2 regions of the Cellulosilyticum sp. genome follow, and region 1 is predicted to be linked to the other one. Evidence: riboswitches for the same ligand, from Rfam matches in the RefSeq annotation. Region 1 holds a riboswitch; the other holds the start of a gene.
What was found. A riboswitch is a leader RNA that binds a small molecule or an ion and turns the genes downstream of it on or off. The one in region 1 is predicted to bind tetrahydrofolate.
Positions count from the first base shown of each region.

Region 2: it holds a riboswitch for tetrahydrofolate, as region 1 does, so the genes downstream of both, AC1VAQ_RS10860 (folate family ECF transporter S component) here and AC1VAQ_RS12760 (folate family ECF transporter S component) in region 1, are expected to answer to the same signal.

Region 1 is NZ_CEVXFV010000029.1:28,456-32,871, forward strand. It holds gene fliB (flagellin lysine-N-methylase) at 1-565, shown strand, start outside; gene AC1VAQ_RS12750 (hypothetical protein) at 619-1,224, shown strand; gene AC1VAQ_RS12755 (hypothetical protein) at 1,304-1,633, shown strand; gene AC1VAQ_RS12760 (folate family ECF transporter S component) at 1,846-2,421, opposite strand; THF riboswitch at 2,493-2,593, opposite strand; gene aroC (chorismate synthase) at 2,934-4,028, opposite strand; gene tgt (tRNA guanosine(34) transglycosylase Tgt) at 4,276-4,416, shown strand, end outside.
Region 2 is NZ_CEVXFV010000022.1:4,851-9,266, reverse strand. It holds gene AC1VAQ_RS10865 (bifunctional folylpolyglutamate synthase/dihydrofolate synthase) at 1-780, opposite strand, end outside; gene AC1VAQ_RS10860 (folate family ECF transporter S component) at 884-1,654, opposite strand; THF riboswitch at 1,755-1,851, opposite strand; gene AC1VAQ_RS10855 (methyl-accepting chemotaxis protein) at 2,027-3,496, opposite strand; gene AC1VAQ_RS10850 (hypothetical protein) at 3,656-4,231, opposite strand; gene AC1VAQ_RS10845 (DMT family transporter) at 4,317-4,416, opposite strand, start outside.

The sequences.
Region 1 (4,416 bases):
AAGCCGTAAACAAAGTGTAAAAGAAATACAAAACCTTTTAGTAGCATATAAGGACTTAGATAAGCTACCAGCTTCTTTAAATCATCCTTTTAAAGATAAATGGAAAAACAAAGCACTAGCGCTTGTCATGAAGCTAAAAGTTTTACGTTGCGAGAAGAAATGGCCTTCAACCTTTTATGAAAATAGCTATAATGACTTGCTTGAAGGTTTAAATTTAGTAGAAAAAGATGACTTAAGGGCTGCTAAAGTGTGTCTTGAAAAAGGAGAAAAAAATTATTTGGAGCCTTTTATGAAGACACATGGCTATATTTTAGAAAATTATTTTGCAAACTATATATTTGAGCGCCTAGTACCATTAGATGGTGAAAATGTATTAGAAAGCTTAACAAAGCTTGAAATTTATAAGCATCTTATTTTTACCCATTTAATTGCTATGGGAAATGTCAAAGAAAAAATAGATGCACATGAAGTGGTGGCATTTATTCAGGCGTTTTCAAAAGTTTTTGACCACAATGAAATTTATATGTATAAGTTACTTAAGCTTGAAAAAGCATCTAAGCAGTAAATGATAAAAATACAAAGCACTAACATTTAAAGCAGTGCTAAAAAGGAGTTAATATGGAACAACAATTACAAGGCTGTACAGCAGAAGAAATCTTTGAAAAAGTAGGCGAAGGGAAAACACTTAATACAAAAAAGAATATTTTAGAATACATGGATAAAATGCGTGAACTTAGTAAAAGTGGTGCATTAGATGAAGAGCAGATTAAAGAAGTATATGAATTCATCGAAAATAACATTATGGCAATGAGTGAAACAGTTAAAGCTAATACAATTGTTTACCTCAAAAATGAACTCAAACTTAAACTTGGTAAGTTTGCAAAAGTAAGTGCTACAAAAGATAATGCTTTTATCACTTTCTTCAAACAAACTTATGAGAGTAGTGTTAAAACAAAAGAATACACATGGGTACTTGCAGACCAAACTAAAATTAGAGAACAACAGATTTTAGATACTTTAAAAACAATCAATACTTACTGTTTCAAATCAAGACTTACAGATAGTGAGAAAAAGGATATCTATCCTATGATTGAACGTATCGTTGATACTCAGAATGTAAGACTTATTAATCAAATAAGAAGTATGGAAGGGATTCGTAAAGCATTTAGAATTAAAGTTGTGGAAGAAGAGCATCGTTATAAAATTATTAAGATAAAGAGATAATAGTGAGATAGGTGGAAAGGTCCGCAGGGGCATCCACTAGTGACTAGCTGCACTCTCCGCAATTTGTGATAGTTTAAGCTTGAATATTAAAGGAACGGCAGAATTGAGTGCGTTGGAATATGATAAAAGTACTTTTAATATATTATTAGCACATCGACCTGAACTATTTGAAACCTATGTGAAAGAGGAGATGGACTTAGTGCTTACGGGACATGCACATGGCGGGCAGATAAGGCTGCCTTTAATTGGAGGACTTGTTGCACCAAATCAAGGCTTATTACCTAAATATACAAGTGGTAAGTTTGTAGAAAATGAAACAGCTATGATAGTAAGTAGAGGCATTGGCAATAGTACTTTCCCATTTAGAGTCAATAATAGACTAGAGCTGGTAGTTGTTTCATTACATTAAAAAAGACGTTCCTAATTTTGGTACGTCTTTTTTAATGCAAGAATATTTAAGATAACAGTTACAAGTATAGAGAAACCAACTAAAACCTTGAAATATGCATGTAGGTAAATAGGTTTCTCCCAATGATTTTACATGGCTCAAAACTATGAATGACTAAAATTTATAAATGTGAAATCTATATGAGGATAATGGTCAGTAAAGATCATGTACCATTAGTGTGCGATGCGTAGTTTTGTTTTTGATAAAAGTGTTTTGGTAGCCATGAGGACGATGTAGAGTAAGATAATTTCAAATGGAAGTAATGAAATATTCTTAATGAAACGTGGTCCTATGATGGCACTGATGGCATCACCGTAGAGAAGGGCGCCCCAGTAAGTATTTAGGCAAACGTTAAGGAAAATGTTAATACAGGTTTTAGCAGAGATAGTACGCCAGATGTTGCATTTGCCTTTGTAGAAGAAGAGACCATAAATTATACCACCTAAAATAGCTGTGACGGTGTAGCCTAGGAAAAACGGACCTGTTGGTTTCAAGAAGAATTTAATGAGGTTGGCAAGACCATTTCCAATACCGGCAGCAACTGGACCATAGAACATGCCCATAAGAGCTGTGACTAGGAAACCAATACCGATTTTAAGTGTTGGGGTGATTTGAAAACTAGTGACATAAGAAACTACAACGCTTAAAGCGATGAGCATAGAAAGACCCGTTAAAGAGCGGGTGTTTGTAAGTTCTTTATAAGAGCCTACAAAAGAATCTTTAAGATTTGAAAATAATTTATTGTTCATAGCAGATACCTCCTTGTCTAAAATTTGCTGTACAAGATCTATAGGTAACTACTACCAATTCTTGAAGATGTAACAGCGGGATGCGGTGAATAAATCGCAAGCTTAAAAACTTTTCGTTCCGTTAGCAACTCCCCGTCTAATGGACACTTAACGTAAATTCACCTACTCTGCGTATGCCAGTTTATTATAGCAGATAAATGATTAAAATAAACCATAAAATTATAAAAATTAATTAAAAATGAATAATTTTGTTTATTTTAAAATAATTAATTGATAATAAGGCAGAATTTATTGCATATTATCCATAAACTTTTTGGAGTATATAATAATAAGGTGTTTCTAGTATGCTGAATATATAGTCCTGATTTCCACTGAAGGAACATATATTCTTCACCATTAATTTTTTTAGGGTATAAGTGCTGGCTGTTTAATCATTTTCATGCAGATTAATTTTAAAGGAGTGTTATGAAATAAGATGAATATTTCATAACACTCCTTTAGCATCAATAAGTTTAAGTTAACTTTAAGATATTATTCATATTTGACCCAAGGTTGCAGAGAATAAGATCTGCAAGGGCAATAGCTGCCATAGATTCTACGACAACTACGGCACGAGGCACGATGACAGGATCATGGCGTCCTGTGATTTCAATAGTTGTTTCTTCTAAATTTTTAGTGATGGTGTGCTGCATTTGAGCAATAGAAGGCGTTGGTTTAAAGTGCGCTTTAAAGAAAATGTCACTACCATCGGACATGCCGCCTAAGATGCCGCCAGAATGATTGGTTGTTTTACTTACTTTGCCATCTTTGATGCAAAAGGCATCGTTATACTGTGAACCTAAAAGCTTAGAGGCTTCTATGCCACTACCAACTTCGAAAGCTTTGACACCACCGATTCCCATGATTGCATAAGCTAGGGAGGCATCAAGTTTGTCAAAGACTGTTTCACCGATGCCAGCAGGAACGCCGCTAATGATACATTCTACACTACCACCAACGGAATCTTTTTGACTACGCATTTGTGCAATGAAATCAAGAGCTTTTTCTGCTGTTTTATTGCTTGGCATGTTTACAGGATTTTCTCTAGCCTCTAGAAGGTTGAAATCATCCTCGCTTACTTCAATAGGGCCTATAGAGCGGGTGTAAGCCGTAACAGAAATACCAAGTTCTGCAAGGAAGCGCTTAGCTACAGCGCCAGCAGCTACTCTAGCAGCTGTCTCACGGCCAGAAGAACGGCCACCTCCACGATAATCTCTAATGCCATATTTTTGATCAAATGTATAATCTGCATGGGAAGGACGGTAAACATCTTTTATATTGCTATAATCATGAGATTTTTGATTGGTATTGCGAATAAGGAGAGCAATAGGCGTACCAGTCGTAACGCCTTCAAAAGTGCCAGAGAGTATTTCAACAAGGTCATCTTCTTTGCGCGTTGTCCCAATTTGCCCATTGCCAGGCTTTCTCCTATCCATATTCTTCATAATATCTTCTAATGAAATCGGTATATTAGAGGGGCAACCGTCAATGGTAACTCCTAAGGCAGAGCCATGGGATTCACCAAAGGTAGAAACTCGAAATATTTTACCGAAAATTGAACCAGACATATAAATGCTCCTTTCTTAAAATAATAGTAAATAAAGATAATTTTAACACAATCCCCTATAAATCTTCAATGAGAAGTGTTTATAATAATAATAAATGTTCATAATAAAAGTATTATAATAACATAGATGTTAGTAAGTACTGTTAGTAGGTATTAGAAAAATGTTAAAAATAAAGGGGCAATTGTTGAAAAAATAGGTAATTTCTTGTACACTATATTTTAGAGTATAAAAAGATTGGAGATACTAGATGTATGAATTACTAAAGGTAGAAGGCCGTGCAAAAAGAGGACGCTTTCATACACCACATGGTGTGATTGAAACGCCTGTTTTTATGAATGTTGCTACAGTAGCAGCAATTAAAGGGGCACTTTCTACAGAAGACTTAGAA
Region 2 (4,416 bases), on a different contig from region 1:
AATAAGACCTAAATGATAACTTTCTCCTGCGATTTCAAAACATGTTCCGTCTTGTGTAATGCTGACTACCTTTGCAGCCTTGCAGTTTGCCTCAATGAGTTTTGCATTCTGCTGCTCACACACCTTTTGTAAGACTGTCATTACTTCTATATCTTGTGTACCTGTTACTACTAATCCGTTTTCTTTAATAATACCTGCTTTTTGAGTTGCAATACTTGTTAATGTATCGCCTAAGAAATCTTTATGATCAATCGAAATCTTAGTTATTACAGAAATTAAAGACTTCTTAATCACATTAGTACCATCTAACGCCCCTCCTAAGCCAACTTCTAGTACAACAAAGTCTACTTGCTTTTCATAGAAATACGTAAAGGCGACACCTACCATAATTTCAAAGTAAGACGGTTCATGTCCTTCAGCCTTTAAAACTTTTGCTGATTCTGTAACTTTTATGACACAAGCTAAAAAGTCCTCTTCATTAATATTTTCATTATTGATACGAATATTTTCTCTAGGTGTTACAAGATAAGGCGAATTAAAACACCCTACTTTATACCCATTTTCCTTAAGGGCATTGCTGATAAAAGCACTTGTTGAACCTTTTCCATTTGTGCCACCTATATGAATGATTTGCAATTTATCTTCAGGATTTCCTAGCCTTTCCATAAGTAAAGTAATATTCTCAAGGCCAAGACGAATACCTCCACCATTAAATACTTCTAAATATTCTAGTGCTAACTTTTCTTTCATTTTTCCTTTACCTTTCATTATTCTTTTCATTTAAAGAGGGTGTCACAATGTGGCACCCTGTTTTATATTTTCAAAGTAATTTATTAACTTTTCTTTTTCTTTACGTAGTCTCTATTTCTTAGCACAGCCTAACTTATGCAATATATCTGCTTTTTATACTTACTGGGAGTGCCTTTAAAATAATATATAAAAACATCACTTGAAGTGGAATATCTATAAGGGATTTAAATATACGTACCATTATAGATGCCATAACTGGAATATTGTACATTTGATTAAGCCATACTGGTGTACAAATAAGTTGTACCACAATGAAGTTGATAATTGTAATAAAGATAATCTTATCAATTGCATATAAGTGGTCACTCTCACTAAAGCGTTTTTGTACAAAAGCTGTTACCACGGCTAATGCTACAAGTATTATAACCATTAAAATACTTAATACAATATGAGTTGGCATCCCCATAACAGTTCCTAAGTTCTCGATTTCGTGAATACCAATAAAGTTAATATAAATAATTGCCCCTATTGCAGCCGCTATCCCTAAGCCTAGGTTAATTTTATTGAAAGATGCTGTAATCTGTCTTTTCTTAATCTGTGCAAAAATAACACCTGGAATTAAACCTACTAAAATGGAGTTAATCGTAAACCCTGGATGATAAGGTGCCCCATTACTTGTAAATAAGAATCCGATGATATCACTTAAAAAACCTGCAATAGCACCATATACACCACCAAATAAACTACCTGCTAAAAATACGGGAATACCTGATACAGAAAATCGTACAGACGGGAATCCAAATAGCGGAATATAAATCACCATACTACTTAGGACAATACTAATTGCAACAAGAAGGGCTGTTGCTGCCATAGGAAATAAGTTTGTTTTGTTACTTTTTTGCATAAAAATGCCTCCTTAAAAATTTTATAAGGAGCTGGTTTTCACAAGGAACAACGTTATTATAATAATATCGACCTACTGATATAGGCCTTTATAATAATATTGCAGTGAATGCAAGTATTGAACCGCAACCTTTAGGTTTTCGTCTATGTTCAACATTCCGTAACAATAGCACTTAACGCTCAATACTCTACCCTGCTCTGTACCTTTATTGTAGCACACTTAAGCTGCATAATCACCTATCTATATTATATAAATTTTCTTTAATTTTATACAAATTTACTGACATATATGTAAAAACCGCTAACAATCGACTGTTAGCGGTTTTTATTTACCTCATATCTAATTAATTGATTTATGTAAATGTGTTCTTAGTTAAATATATTTTTTCATTTCTGCTGCTAATTCTAGAAGTTCCTTCACATATGTACTTGCTGCTTCAGTTAACTCTACATTTGCAACTGCCATAGTTGCAACCTCCTGAGAACCTGCAGTAGTTTCTTCACTAATCGAAGAAATATCATTGATGTTTTCTACAATTTCTGTGTTTCTCTTTACAATAGTTTCCATATTTTCATCAATGATTTCTGTCTTTACATACATTGCTTTAATTGCTTCTATCATTTTATCAAACATAACTCTTGTTCTTTCAATAAGTTGTGCTTGTTCTTCAGCCACTTCACTGAGTTGCCCTACATTTTTTTCTACATCTTCAGTGCGTCTTTGTAAGTCTTTGATGATATTTGCAATATTAGCAGTAAACTCACTACTTTGAGATGCTAATTTCCCTACTTCTCCTGCTACTACAGCAAAGCCTTTACCTGCTTCTCCTGCTCTAGCACTCTCAATAGCTGCATTAAGTGATAATAAGTTCGTTTGTTCCGAAATGGCTGTAATAACTTCAACTATATCAGTAATCTGCATTGATTTTTCTTTAAAGTCTGCCATAACGACCTTCGTTTCGTTACTTATTGTATTGGTAACCTTCGCCTTTTGGCCTAATGTGCCTACAATCTTCATTCCCTCTCTAAAGTATTGTTCTGACTCTCCAAAGACCTCTTTTATCTCTCCGAATGACTGAGCTGTTACATTAATCTGATCATGTATGTTTCGTGTAATCTCTAATTGATTTTCTATGCTTTGTGCCGTTTCATTCGCACCCTCTGAAATCTGCCCGATTGCTATTGAAACATTTTCAGATGAGGCTGCTACTTGATCTACAATATCATGTACTTTTTCGCAATTAACATCTACTAATCTAGCAACTTGCAGTACGTCTGATATGAGTACCTCTTGCATTTCCTTCTCTTTTTCAATAGTTGCGAGCTTTATATCATTGTCTTCTTTAGCTAATTTAGCAACTGTCCATAACATTGCTGCAAAGCTTACACAAAGTATCCCATTAATTACTTCATTACCAATTAGTAAAGTAACATCAGCACCTGGCTGTACGAGCTTAATAAATAATATTATTAAGTCAATGCTACAAATCCCTATTAAAAGATATAATTCAACCTTTACATCATAATATAAAAAGAATATAAGCATAATGCCAAAAGCAAGTGGAAAAAGCTGCTGCCCTAATGAGCCTTTTGCAACACTTACATATAATATTAAATACGCTATCATCCCATAATATTTAAAACTTTCAAGTGCTGCATTACGCTTGAATATTAAAAGACAAATAATCATAGGTCCCATGTATAATAATATGCTTATAATAGCAGTCCCTGTATTTCGTAATGCTAAAAACTGTAGACCCACCAATAAACTTAAAAAGCTTCCTAATGCAATTCCTACTGAAACAATTAATTTATTTAATTTCATTAAGGTCTGTTCTCCCATATTCTACCCCCCTAGCTATAATTTTCTTAATTAATGACACTTTTACATAAATCCACTTTGAAATTTTACTTTTTTTACCATTTAGTGTCAAGTCAGACCTAATTAATCAACTAAAAAAAGTTATTACAGCTTTAATATTAGTGTAATAACTTCTTATCTTTATTTATTCAATTCTTTAAAAAATCCACCTACAATTTCAGCATCCTCTTTAAATTGCTTTAGCAACTGTTCGTAATCCTCTGCTTGAGGTAACAATGAAATTTCTATGCTTAATGCCGTTTTGTACATTCCCTTAAATACCTGTTCAGCACTTCGTATAGCTTCTAGAAATTTGTCACCAGGTAGTACCGTATATAAATGTTCTAGTTTTTCTAGGGTTGTTATGATACTATAGCTAAATGTTTGAATAAGTCCAGGGTCAATTTGTCTTGAAAGCTCTATATAAGAAAAAACACAGTTATATAACTCTACTAGCAATGGCTCCGGAATATGCTTAAACTCCACACGCATATATTCTTTTTTAGGCTTTCTAAATCGTCTCTTTACCTCAGGCTTTTCTACAATGTAGTAATTGTTGAAATTCATGAAATACTGTTCAAATTCCTTTTGTGTCATATTTAAATAAATCTTAAATCCTCTAAAGTAATAGATATTATCATTGAATCCATACCATGCATTTATGCGTTCACCTTTTCGTATCCCCTTATAGCTTTTAATACAAATTGCCTTAAACATAGTTCCTCCTAGAAATAATTATCATCTATTTAATGCTATCATATGTTTTAAATATACGACCTATCCACTATTGTCTTAAAATTTACTAAGCTTTTATCAAACTATTTAAAAGCATGCCTATAATAATAACAAGAAGCCCAATGATTCCTATCATAGAAGGGATGGCCCCACCTAAAATAAATATT